Sphingobium yanoikuyae: one gene and its partner. The protein of the gene in region 1 interacts with the protein of each later gene in a pairwise test. Links are inferred from orthologs where the notes say so. Each region holds a gene or a part of one and is shown on either strand. Other genes may lie near its edges.

The links.
Region 2: the proteins of ruvC (region 1) and ruvA interact in binary tests that used the Escherichia coli proteins (3 or more experiments, as listed by UniProt). The link is inferred for Sphingobium yanoikuyae from one-to-one orthologs.

The regions. Positions count from the first base shown.
Region 1 is NZ_CP053021.1:5,114,090-5,120,252, forward strand. The notes cover bases 1,822-4,515. They hold ruvC (crossover junction endodeoxyribonuclease RuvC), read right to left. Parts: upstream 3,568-4,515; coding sequence 3,076-3,567; downstream 1,822-3,075. Other genes in these bases: HH800_RS24710 (PAS domain-containing protein), read left to right, coding at 1,822-2,368; HH800_RS24715 (response regulator), read right to left, coding at 2,313-2,750; HH800_RS24720 (DUF2188 domain-containing protein), read right to left, coding at 2,820-3,050; HH800_RS24730 (YebC/PmpR family DNA-binding transcriptional regulator), read right to left, coding at 3,652-4,395; HH800_RS24735 (heavy metal-binding domain-containing protein), read right to left, coding at 4,490-4,515. Outside these bases: murA (UDP-N-acetylglucosamine 1-carboxyvinyltransferase), read left to right, coding at 1-858; more of HH800_RS24710, read left to right, coding at 851-1,821; more of HH800_RS24735, read right to left, coding at 4,516-4,816; HH800_RS24740 (DUF2312 domain-containing protein), read right to left, coding at 4,940-5,182; HH800_RS24745 (DUF1244 domain-containing protein), read right to left, coding at 5,348-5,647; pyk (pyruvate kinase), read left to right, coding at 5,752-6,163.
Region 2 is NZ_CP053021.1:4,465,703-4,471,961, forward strand. Bases 1,697-4,486 are described here. They hold ruvA (Holliday junction branch migration protein RuvA), read right to left. Parts: upstream 3,500-4,486; coding sequence 2,894-3,499; downstream 1,697-2,893. Other genes in these bases: ruvB (Holliday junction branch migration DNA helicase RuvB), read right to left, coding at 1,697-2,454; HH800_RS21570 (GIY-YIG nuclease family protein), read right to left, coding at 2,513-2,818; HH800_RS21580 (hypothetical protein), read left to right, coding at 3,641-4,216; HH800_RS21585 (DUF1345 domain-containing protein), read left to right, coding at 4,255-4,486. Also shown: HH800_RS21560 (AMP-dependent synthetase/ligase), read right to left, coding at 1-1,254; more of ruvB, read right to left, coding at 1,432-1,696; more of HH800_RS21585, read left to right, coding at 4,487-4,890; HH800_RS21590 (methyltransferase family protein), read left to right, coding at 4,941-6,242. UniProt on the Escherichia coli protein: The RuvA-RuvB-RuvC complex processes Holliday junction (HJ) DNA during genetic recombination and DNA repair.

The DNA of each region.
Region 1 (6,163 bases):
ATCATCGAGATCGCGGCCGGCTATGTCCGCGCCAGCCTGCCCGATGGCGGCCTGCCCGGCGGCATCTATACCTTCCCGGTGGTGTCGGTCGGTGCGACCGAAAATGCGCTGATGGCGGCCTCGCTTGCCAAGGGCACCTGCATCCTGGAAAATGCCGCGCGCGAGCCGGAGATTGTTGATCTCTGCAAGCTGCTGATCGCGATGGGCGCCGATATCGAGGGCGTGGGCACCGACAAGCTGGTGATCCATGGCCGCGATCGTCTCCACGGCGCGACCTACAGTGTCATGCCCGACCGTATCGAGGCGGGCAGCTATGCCTGTGCTGCGGCGATCACCGGCGGTTCGCTCGACCTGATCGGCGCCAATGCCGACGACATGCACGCCATCCTGGCCGCGCTGCGCGACGCGGGCGTGCAGGTCGACGAGCATCGCGACGGCATCCGCGTTTCGTCCGACGGCAAGCTCAAGCCGCTGACCCTGTCGACCGCGCCTTTCCCGGCCTTCCCGACCGACATGCAGGCGCAGTTCATGGCGATGCTGACCAAGGCGGAGGGCGCATCGGTCCTGACCGAGACGATCTTTGAAAATCGCTACATGCATGTGCCTGAACTGGCGCGCATGGGTGCCGACATCAGCGTCAACGGCCGCACTGCGGTCGTACGCGGCGTCGACAAGCTGGTCGGTGCGCCGGTGATGGCGACCGATCTGCGCGCCTCGATGAGCCTGATCCTGGCCGGCCTTGCCGCCGAAGGCGAGACCATCGTCAGCCGCGTCTATCATCTCGATCGCGGTTATGAGCGGCTGGAGGAAAAGCTCTCGGCCGTCGGCGCCGACATCGAGCGGGTCAGCGATGGCTGACGGACGCGGCCTGGCAACGGATCGGGCGGCGCTGCTGGCGCTTTATGATCTCGACGCCGGCGGTTTCCGTACCCTTGACGATATCACCAGCTTCGCCGCGCAACTATGCGGGGCGCCGATCGCGCTCGTCAGCATTGTCGAGGATGTAAGGCAGCGCTTTCTGGCGCGGGTCGGGCTGGATGCGGAGGAGACGCCGCGTGACGTCTCCTTCTGCGCCCTTGCCATGCTGGGCGACAATATCTTCGTCGTGCCCGACGCGACCCAGGATGCGCGCTTCATCGACAATGCGCTGGTCACCGGTGCGCCGCATATCCGTTTCTATGCCGGGGCGCCGCTGGTCGGCGGCGATGGCGAGCCGCTGGGTGCGCTCTGCGTCATCGATACGGTGCCGCGCGATGACCTGACCCCGCTGCAGCGCCAGGGGCTGTCGCTGCTGGCGCGGCAGGTGATGGTGGAACTGGAAGGACGCCGCCGCGATCGCGACGTGATCGCCCAGCAGCGGCTCGACGCGGCAGCGGTGGCGGACAGCGATCGCATGTTCCGTACCCTGGCCGACACCATGCCGCAAATGGTCTGGTCGACCCTGCCCGACGGCTATCATGATTATTATAATGCGCGCTGGTATGAATATACCGGCGTGCAGGCCGGATCGACCGATGGCGATGCCTGGAACGGCATGTTCCATGTCGATGACCAGCCCAAGGCCTGGGAGAAATGGCGCCATTCGCTGGCGAGCGGCGATCCCTATGAAATCGAATATCGGCTGCGGCACCGCGACGGCCTCTATCGCTGGACGCTGGGGCGCGCCCTGCCAATCCGTGACGCGCAGGGGCAGATCATCCGCTGGATCGGCACCTGCACCGAGATTCACGAACAGAAGCTGATGCTCGAAGAGCGCGAGATGATCGCGCATGAGTTGTCGCATCGGATCAAGAATATCTTTTCCGTCATTGCCGGCCTCATTGGCCTGTCAGCGCGCGAGCGTCCGGGCATGCAGGAAGGGGCGGACGACCTGCGCGACCGTATCTTGGCGCTGGGGCGGGCGCATGACTTCGTCCGCACCCATGGCGGCGGCGTCAGCATGGCGGAGGAGCAGGCGTCGCTTCATGGCGTGCTGGAGGAGATTTTTGCGCCCTATGGTGGCCGGGAACGACTGCAATTGTCGGGCGACAATCCGCCGATCGATGATCGCTCGGCGACGCCGCTGGCGCTGCTGTTTCATGAACTGGCGACCAATGCCGCCAAATATGGCGCGCTATCGACGCCTAATGGCTTTATCGCGCTGCATGTGGTGACGCAGGATGAGGATATCCGGCTCGACTGGCGCGAAGAGGGCGGACCGAGTGTGGCGCCGATCGCCAGCGAAGGCTTTGGCAGTCGCCTGATCGCGCTTAGCGTCGAGCGTCAGCTGGGTGGTCAACTCGAACGGCAATGGTGCCCCGAAGGGCTTCGGCTCAGCCTGCGGATACCGCGACGCTCGATGCACCGCGCTGCGGCGGGAAGGGCGTAAAGCCGGCAATTTCCGCCGTGGCGAGGTCGGCTGCTTCGGTGGCCGCCAGGCGCACGGTCTGGGCAATGCTCTGCGCGCGGAAGGGCTTGGTGACGACGCCCAGCGCCGCAACGGACGCCGTGCCGATCTGCGCCGGATTGGCGGTCACATAGATGACCTTGATGCCGAAGCGGCTGGCCAATTCCATGCCGATGGCAGGACCAGTGGGGCCATCACGCAGATTGAGGTCGACCAGGGCGATGTCGCAGGATTCGGCGGCGGCCATCGCCGCCTCGCGGTCGGCCGCGATGCCGCCGACATCGAAGCCGGCATCCTGCACAATCTGTTCGATTTCCAACGCGACGAAAATCTCGTCCTCGACGATCAGAATCTTCTTGCTCATCCCTGCGCCCGCTTATGCTGGTGTCGATAAATGCGGAAAGGGACGAAGAGTTCCCGAAATATGTAAAAATCAGGTGTCGTCGTTTTCGATGCTGGTCCAGGCCGTGTCGAACGCGGTGCCGTTCATCAGCAGGACCGATGCGGGATAGCCGCCTGCCGCTGCCTTCTTCGCCGTTTCGGTGGCGCTGTCGATCGCCGCCTGCTGCGTCGCGAAGGGGCCATAATAGCTGTTGTTGAGGTTGATCTTCCACGCTCCGTCATGCGGGACGATGATGTAGCGGGCGTGGGGCAGGTCGGTCATGGTCGCGATGGTCTCCGATGGCAGGTCAGCGCGCGGGCATCCGCCGGGCGCTTGCCAGATGATGGGCATGGGTGATCGCCACCGCAAGGGCGTCGGCCGCGTCCGACCCGACGATCTTGGCGCCGGGCAGCAGCCGCTGGACCATGGCATGGACCTGGTCCTTCGATGCGTTGCCGACGCCGACGACCGATTTCTTGACGAGGCGGGCGGCATATTCGCCCACTTCCATGCCGGAGCGCGCGGCATTCAGCAGGATGACGCCGCGCGCCTGGCCCAGCTTCAGCGTCGATTGCGGATTGACGTTGACGAACACCTCCTCGACCGCGGCGCCATCGGGCCGATGTTCGAGGATCAGGTCGGTCAGCGCCAGATCGAGCGCCATCAGCCGCGTCGCCAGCGACATCGCGCTGTCGGTCTTGATCTGGCCGTTGCCGACATGGGTCAGGCGATTGCCGTCGGCGGCAATCAGGCCCCAGCCTGTGGTGCCGAGGCCGGGGTCGAGGCCAAGTATGATCATGGGTGCAGGATCGTCCGCATCGGGCAAGACCGGCGCGCATCGGCGCTGCGCGATCTCGCCCGAAGCGAACGGGAGCCGGGCATCTTAGCCCAGCTTCTCCATCACAGCGTCGGAGACTTCATAATTGCCCCAGACGGTCTGGACGTCGTCATCATCTTCCAGCGTGTCGACCAGCTTCAACAGCGTTGCGGCATTGGCTTCGTCGACTTCCAGCGTGGTCTGCGGCTTCCAGGCAAGCTTGGCGCCCTCTGCCGGACCCAGCTTGGCTTCCAGCGCCTTGGCGACTTCGTGCAGCGCGTCCATCGCGGTCCAGATCTCATGCTCGTCTTCGTTCGACGAGACATCGTCCGCCCCCGCTTCCAGCGCGGCTTCGAAGACGGCGTCGGCATCGCCGGCGCTGGCGGGATAGGTGATGAGGCCCAGGCGGTCGAAGCCATGGCTCACCGCGCCCGACGCGCCCAGGTTGCCGCCATTCTTGGCAAAGGCGGTGCGGACATTGGTCGCGGTGCGGTTGCGATTGTCGGTCAGTGCCTCGACGATGATGGCGACGCCGCCGGGGCCATAGCCCTCATAGCGGATTTCCTCGTAATTCTCCATGTCGCCGCCGATCGCCTTGTCGATCGCGCGCTGGATATTGTCCTTGGGCATCGACTGGGCCTTGGCGGCGTTGACCGCCAGGCGCAGGCGCGGGTTCATGTCCGGATCGGGCATGCCCATCTTGGCCGCGACGGTGATTTCGCGCGACAGCTTGGAGAACATCGACGAGCGCTTCTTGTCCTGCGCACCCTTGCGATGCATGATGTTCTTGAATTTGGAATGGCCGGCCACGGCCTTCTCCTGACATTTTCTGTGAAACCGAAGCGCGCTCTCTAGCGAGCGCGTCGCCATCCTGCAACGCTAGAGGATGGCGGAGGCGCGGCGATCAGTAGCGGATCGCGGTGCCCGAGGCGGAGACCATCAGCATCGATCCATTGGCGCCGATCACCTCATAGTCGAGGTCGACGCCGACCACGGCATTGGCGCCCAGCTTGCGGGCATTGCCCTGCATCTCCTCGATCGCTTCGCTGCGGGCGCGTTGCAGCACATCCTCATAGGCGCCCGATCGGCCGCCGACGATGTCGCGCACACTGGCGAACAGGTCGCGGAAGAGGTTGGCGCCGACAATCACTTCGCCGGTGACGATGCCCAGATAATCCTGGGCGGGACGGCCTTCCAGGCGGCTGGTGGTGCTGACGATGATGTCGGTCATAAGGGACGTCCTCTCATTTTGGTGGCGCCCCTGGCGCGAGGGGGCTGGACCAGATGTAGGTCGACAGCACCCCTCGGCAAGGTCCGGTGGCATGCACCGGTCGGGAATAAAGCGTGGACCGCCTTATTCCATGCCCAGCGCGGACAGATAGGTCTGCAGGATCGCTTCCATTTCCTGGCGGTCATGCGGCTGCATCTTACGCAGGCGGATGATCTGGCGCATGATCTTGGGGTCGTAACCGGTCGCCTTGGCTTCCAGATAGACGTCCTTGATGTCGTCGCCGATGCCCTTCTTTTCTTCTTCCAGGCGCTCGATGCGCTCGATCAGAAGGCGCAGCTGGTCGGCTGCGATATTGCCCTCGCTCATGGGAATCTCCGTGTCAGTGTGAATCGGTTGGTGGACGCTCCTAGAGCCTGATCGGGCGAGGTGGAAGCGCTTTGCGCGTCCGCCGATACCGTGAATCAGGCTCCATTCGGGAAATTCGGACTGCGTTTGGCGCGCGGCGCCGGTCCGGCAGGATCTGCCGAACGCTTAATGGTTGTCCGCGTTCTTCGCCACGCTCTCCTGCATCTTTGCGATCTGCTGCGGCGTCGCCTCGCCCTGATGGCGGGCCTTCCATTCGGCAAAGGGCATGCCGTGGACGATTGCGCGGGCGTCGTCGCGGGTCAGATCGCCGTCGGCCTCTGCAATCCAGTCGGCCAGACAGTTGCGGCAGAAGCCGGCCGTGCCCATCAGATCGATATTCTGCACGTCGGTCCGATGCTGCAAATGCGCGATCAGCCGACGGAAGGCGGTTGCAGCGACGGCGTCACTGAGTATGGTAGCGGACACAGGCGGAACCTTTCGCTTAATCTACATCATCCTGTCGTGCAGCACGGATAATCGATAACGACGCCCTGGCAAGCCAGAGGCGATCAATACGGCCAGGAGAAGACATGACACGACTATCGCCCCGCTCGCGCAAGGTTCGCATCCTCGCGACCCTCGGTCCCGCCAGCGAGAGCGCAGAGATGATCCGCGCATTGTTTGTCGCGGGTGCCGACGCCTTTCGAGTCAATATGAGCCATGGCGCGCATGAGGATCATGCCGCCCGCATCGCCACGATCCGCGAGCTGGAAAAGGAATTTTCCCGGCCGACCACGATTCTGGCCGACCTTCAGGGCCCCAAGCTGCGCGTGGGCACGTTCGAGAAGGGGCTGGTGGTGCTGGAAACCGGAGCGGCCTTCGTCCTCGATCGGGATGACACGCCGGGCACCGTCGAGCGCGTGAACCTGCCGCACCCCGAAATCTACGCCGCGCTGGTTCCCGAGACCCGGCTGCTGCTGGATGACGGCAAGCTGGTGCTGC
Region 2 (6,259 bases), 650 kb from region 1 along the record:
CACCAGCTCGCCGCGCACCAATATCTCGCCATCCTCGGCGATCTTGACCTCGACCCCGTCCAGCGGCGGGCCGACCGTGTCCATCGCGATGCCGGCGGCGGGGCGGTTGCAGCTGATCACCGGGCCGGCCTCGGTCTGGCCATAGCCCTGCAGCAGCATCAACCCCATCGCCTCGAAGAACAGGCCGACATCCGGGTTCAGCGGCGCGCCGCCCGACACCAGCGCCTTCATCCGCCCGCCGAAACGGGCACGAATCTTGGGGATCAGGGTGCGCGATAGCAGCGCCTTCATCGGCAGGTCGACGATCGACGACTTGCCATGCTGCTCCTTGGCGGCGATGCGTAGCGCCTGGTTGAGCAGATAGGTGGGGAATTTGCCCTGCTTCTCGATCGACTTGATGATGCGGGTGCGCAGCACCTCGAACAGGCGCGGCACCACGACCATGATGGTCGGCCGGGCTTCCTCGATATTGCTGGCCAGCTTCTCCAGCCCTTCGGCATAATAGATCTGCCCGCCCAGCAGCATCGGCAGGAACTGGCCGCCGCTATGCTCATAGGCGTGGCTCAGGGGCAGGAAGGACAGGAAAACCTCGTCGCCCCAGCCGAAATCCTCCAGCACCACCTGTCCAGCGCCTTCGACATTGGCCAGGATCGCGCCATGATGCTGCATCACGCCGCGCGGGGCGCCGCCGGTACCGCTGGTATAGATGATGCAAGCCTGGTCGCTGCGCGCGGCGGTCTGGGCCAGCGCACAGGCATCGACATCGGCCGGATGGGCGGCGATCAGGTCGGACCACAGGCGGCACGTATAATTGCCCTGCGCACCGCGGATCGGCTCCATCGGAATCACCAGGCTGACCTGCGATCGCAGCACCGCCGGCATCAGCGTCGTCGCCAGCTTGGCGGTCGACACGATCACCGCGCGTGCGCCGCTGTCGGTCAGGATATGCTGATGGTCGCGCGTCGTATTGGTGGTGTAGGTCGGCACCGTGATGCAGCCGGCCGCCATGATGGCGAGGTCGGCGATGCAGAATTCCGGGCGATTTTCGCTGACCAGCATCACCGGGTCGCCGGGCTTCAGCCCTTCCGCCTTCAGCCCGGCCGCCATCGCTGCCACCTGGCGCGCGACTTCGGCCCAGCTCAGCGACTGCCATGTCCCCTGTGTCTTGCGCCACAGGAAGGGCGCGTCGCCCTTTTCCTTGGCGCGGGCAAAGAACATGGTGACCAGATTGGGGAAACGTTCGATCGCCCTCACAGGCTCAACTCCTCTTACATCGGCGCGTCTGCCGCGCGCCTGCAGCGCCAGCTGGCTATAGCCCGGCCTTGCCGTAACGGCCATGCACAATAACCGGTTTCGGCGCATATCGCTGCGTCGAATCGGGAAAGCGCGCGCTCTAGAAAGGCTGGCCGAATGGCGCAAGCGCCAATGGGATCAGTCGAACAGCCCGTCCTGCGACCCGGCCGGGGGATTGAGGCCCAGATGTTTCCAGCCCGGCCCGTTGAGACAACGGCCCCGCGCGGTGCGGGCGATCAGCCCCAACTGGATCAGATAGGGTTCGACCACTTCCTCGATCGTGTCGCGCGCTTCGGACAGACCGGCCGCCAGCGTCTCGACCCCCACCGGCCCGCCACGATAAATGTCGGCGATCATGTGCAGATAGCGCCGGTCCATCAGGTCGAGGCCGAGATGATCGACCTCCAGCCGCTGCAGGGCGGCGTCCGCCACCTTGGCATCGACGGTCGGCGCGCCGGCGACATTTGCAAAGTCGCGCACCCGGCGCAGCAGCCGCCCGGCGATGCGCGGCGTCCCGCGCGACCGGCGGGCGATCTCGATCGCGCCGTCCGACGTGATCGCCAGGTCCAGCAGCCGCGCCGCGCGCCGGACCACCAGTTCCAGCTCGTCAACGGTATAGAATTGCAGCCGCACCGGAATGCCGAACCGATCGCGCAGCGGCGTCGTCAGCAGACCCTGGCGCGTGGTCGCGCCGACCAGGGTGAAGCGCGGCAGGTCGATGCGCACCGATCGGGCCGACGGTCCCTCGCCGATCATCAGGTCGAGCGCCCGGTCCTCCATCGCGGGATAGAGCACTTCCTCGACCGCCGGATTGAGCCGGTGAATCTCGTCGACGAACAGGACATCGCCCTCGTCCAGATTGGTGAGCAAGGCGGCCAGGTCGCCGGACTTGGCGATCACCGGGCCGGACGTGGCGCGGAAACCCACGCCCATTTCCTTGGCGACGATCTGCGCCAGCGTCGTCTTGCCAAGCCCCGGCGGGCCGAAGAACAGCACATGGTCCAGCGCCTCGCCACGGGTGCGCGCCGCCTGGATGAAGATACGCAGATTCTCGCGCGCCGCCTGCTGCCCGACAAATTCGTCGAGCGACTTGGGCCGCAGCGCCGCATCGACATCCTCCGCCCGGCGGGCCGGGGTGATCAGGCGATCCTCTTCGCTCATCAGCGGATATCACTCATTTCGTCATGCTGAACTTGTTTCAGCATCCATCCTGCCCCCGTCACGGACTTAAGGGGGGCAATCCCAATTCCATCGCCAGATCGCTCCATTGCGGATTGTCGGCTTCGATGAGATTGATTTTCCATTGGCGATGCCACCGTTTCAGCTGCTTTTCGCGAAGGATGGCCTGTTCCATCGTATCGCAGGCTTCGTAACGGACAAGCCGATGCACGCCATATCGAGCGGTAAAGCTCGGCATCCTGCTTGCGCGATGCTGCATCATCCGGCCCAGCAAGTTGGAGGTCACGCCGATGTAGAGCGTGCCGTATGGCTGACTCGCCAAAATATAGACGCACGGCTGCTTCATTGATGCCTCCGTTCGGTGCAGCCGGCGCCATGGATGCTGAAACAAGTTCAGCATGACGGCCTTGGCGGAAGGCCGTCACTTCGCCGCCTTCCGCAGCGCCAGGCGGACCAGCGCGTCAAGGCTGGCGCCGTCGCCCAGTTCCTCTTCGGCGGCCGCCACTGCGCCGCTCGCCTCGGCCGGCTTGAAGCCCAGATTCTGCAGCGCCGACAGCGCATCGGCGGCAAAGCTGCCGGTCGGCAGCGCGACCACGCCCGGCATGCCCGGCGCACCGGCCGGGGCGGCGCCGATCTTGTCCTTCAGCTCATTGACGATGCGCTGGGCCAGCTTGGGGCCGACGCCATTGGCGCGCGCGATCATCGCCTTGTCGCCCATCATGATCGCACGATGCAGCTCCAGCGGCTCCAGCGCCGACAATATCGCCAGCGCCACGCGCGATCCCACGCCCTGCACATGGGTCAGCAGCCGGTACCAGTCGCGCTCCTCGGCACGGGCAAAGCCGACCAGCCGGATCGAATCCTCGGCCACCAGCATCTCGGTATGGATGGTCACCGCTTCGCCCACCGGGCCGAGCGCCGCCAGCGTCCGCGACGACGCGCCGACCAGATAGCCGACCCCGCCGACATCGATGATGGCATGGTCGATGCCCGTGCTGTCCAGCCGTCCTTTGAGTTTCGCGATCATCGCCATTGCCCCATGGTCATGATCTGTTCTTTACAGCCTCTTGCGCCCCGCGCCAGACAAAAGCGCATGCCGGATCGGGCACCAAATGGCGGCCCGTGCGTAATGCCGGTCGATTGCCATCCGCCAGAGGACCATGAGACGATGCTGATGACCGCGCCGATGCTGACCCCGAAGGATTTCGAATTTCCCGCGATCATGCTGTCGGGCGTGGTCGACCATGGCATGTATCTGCATTTCAAGAATTGCCTGTCCACCGCGCCGCAGCAGGGGCTGGTGGTGGTGGAAATCTCCACTTTGGGTGGCGATCCGGAGATTGCGCGGATGATGGGGGAGGATATCCGCTTCCATTCGGATCTCTATCCCGAACGGCGGCTGGTCTTCCTCGGCAAGACCGCCGTCTATTCGGCCGGCGCCACCTTCATGAGCTTCTTCGCCACCGAGAACCGCTATCTGACGCGCGGCACCCGGCTGATGATCCATGAGCGGCTCATCACCAAGAATATCCATCTCGAAGGGCCGCTCTCCACCTGCATCGCGACATTGAAGGCCTCGCTGCACGAGATCGAGGCATCGATCGCGATCCAGAATGAGGGCTTCGCCAATCTCATCCTGGGATCGCAGGTGACGATGGAGGAGGTGCTGCAGCGCGCGCCGGAAAACTGGTATCTGGAAGCCAATGAGGCCGCCGCGCTCGGCCTGGTGGCGACCGTGCTCTAAACGCTTGCACGGCGGCATTTTCGGGCCTTTGATGCGCCATGGCCAAGACGCAGAAGCGATCCACCCTCTTCCCCTGGCGCTATGGCATGTTCCTCATGCTGCTGCTGTCGATCGCGCCATTGATGCTGTGGCTGCCCTGGCATGAGGCGGTGATGGGCGGGTTCGACCTTGCCGCCATCGCCTTCTGCCTCGCCGCCGTGCCGCTCATCGATTCCGATCCGGCCCAGATGCGGCGCAAGGCCGTGCTCAATGACGCGAACCGGCAACTGATGCTGCTGCTGACCGGGGTGGTGTGCATCGTCATCCTAGTCGCGGTCGGTGTCGCCGCCAGCGCGCCGGGCCATCCCGATGCGGAAAGCATCATATTGCTGCTGGCGACGCTCGTCATCGCCTGGCTCTTTTCCAACCTCGTCTATGCGATGCACTATGCCCATGCCTTCTACCTCGCCGATGAGAAGGGCAAGGATGCGGGCGGCCTGGATTTCCCGGACACGGACGAGCCGGTCTATTGGGACTTCCTCTATTTCGGCTTCACCCTGGGCATGACCTTCCAGACCTCCGACGTGTCGATCACCTCGACCGGGATGCGCCGCACGGTGACGCTCCATTGCCTCGCGGCCTTCGTCTTCAACCTCGGCATCCTCGCCTTCACCATCAACGTACTGGGCGGTTGAGGCGATGGCTTCATGGCTTGCTTACCAATATCGGCTATAAGCCCGATCCCATGAGCAAGAGCGCCGATCCCTGCCCCAAATCCGCCGTCAGCCATGGTGTCGGCATTGCCGGCCTCGTCGGCCTCGGCCTGTGGACCCTGGTGGCGCGCCATTATGGCATGAACGGTCCCAATGCGGGTCTGGCCGCGGTGGTCGCCTGTGGCATACCGATGGTGCTCTGGTCGCTGCTGGTGGACAAGGTGCATCGCAACCCCAGCACCGGCGTCGACTGGAACGCGCCGGCCCGCTCGGTCCGCAGCATGCTCGACATCAGCCTGGTGAAGATTGCGGGCCTGTGGGCCACATGGCTGGCGATTGCCGTCTGCTACTGCATTGGCCGCTGGTATTGGACCGGCAGCTATCGCTTCGCCATGGACCTGCTGATGGCGGCGGCGCCCTGGCTGCTCTTGCTGTCCATCCCCTATGTCATCTGGCTCGACCGCCGGCTGGTCGAACCGCGCGATGCCTGTTTCGCCTTCGGCCAATGGGTCATTGGCGGCGCGGCCGGCAAGGCGGACATGGCGCAGGTCGCCAATCATGCCCGCGCCTGGGCGGTGAAGGGCTTTTTCACCGCCTTCATGATCAGCATCGTGCCGGGCAATTTTTCCAGCGTCATCGACTGGCGGCTCGACGACCTGCTGCACAATCCGGTCGCGCTGACCGGTTTCCTGATCGGCATCATGTTCATGATCGACGTCTGCATGGCGACGGTCGGCTATCTGCTGACGATGAAACCGCTGGATTCGCATATTCGCACCGCCAATCCCTATCTGGGCGGCTGGCTCGCGGCTTTGCTTTGCTATCCGCCCTTCGTCATGATGGGAGCGGGCGGCCCGTTCGACTATCATGGTGGCGGCGCCGAATGGGATGTCTGGACGCGGGGCATGCCGGCGCTGCAATGGGGGCTGGGCGCCTTGCTGGTGCTGCTGACCGCCATCTATGCCTGGGCGACGGTCGTCTTCGGCATCCGCTTCTCCAACCTCACCCATCGCGGCATATTGACCCATGGGCCCTATCGCTGGACCCGTCACCCGGCCTATCTGACCAAGAATCTCTTCTGGTGGTTCTCGTCGCTGCCCTTCCTCACCACCACCGGCAGCCTGACCGACATGGTGCGCAATTGCGCGCTGCTGGGGGTCACCAACGCTGTCTATTATTGGCGGGCCAAGACGGAGGAGCAGCATCTGTCCGCCGATCCCGCCTATCAGGCCTATAGCGACTGGATGGCGCGCAATGCGCCGGTGCCGCGCTTCTTCGCCTGGGTCGTCGGCCGCAAGCCGGACGCGCCACGGGAAACCCAGCCCGCCGAATGACCGGCGGGCCGGGTAGG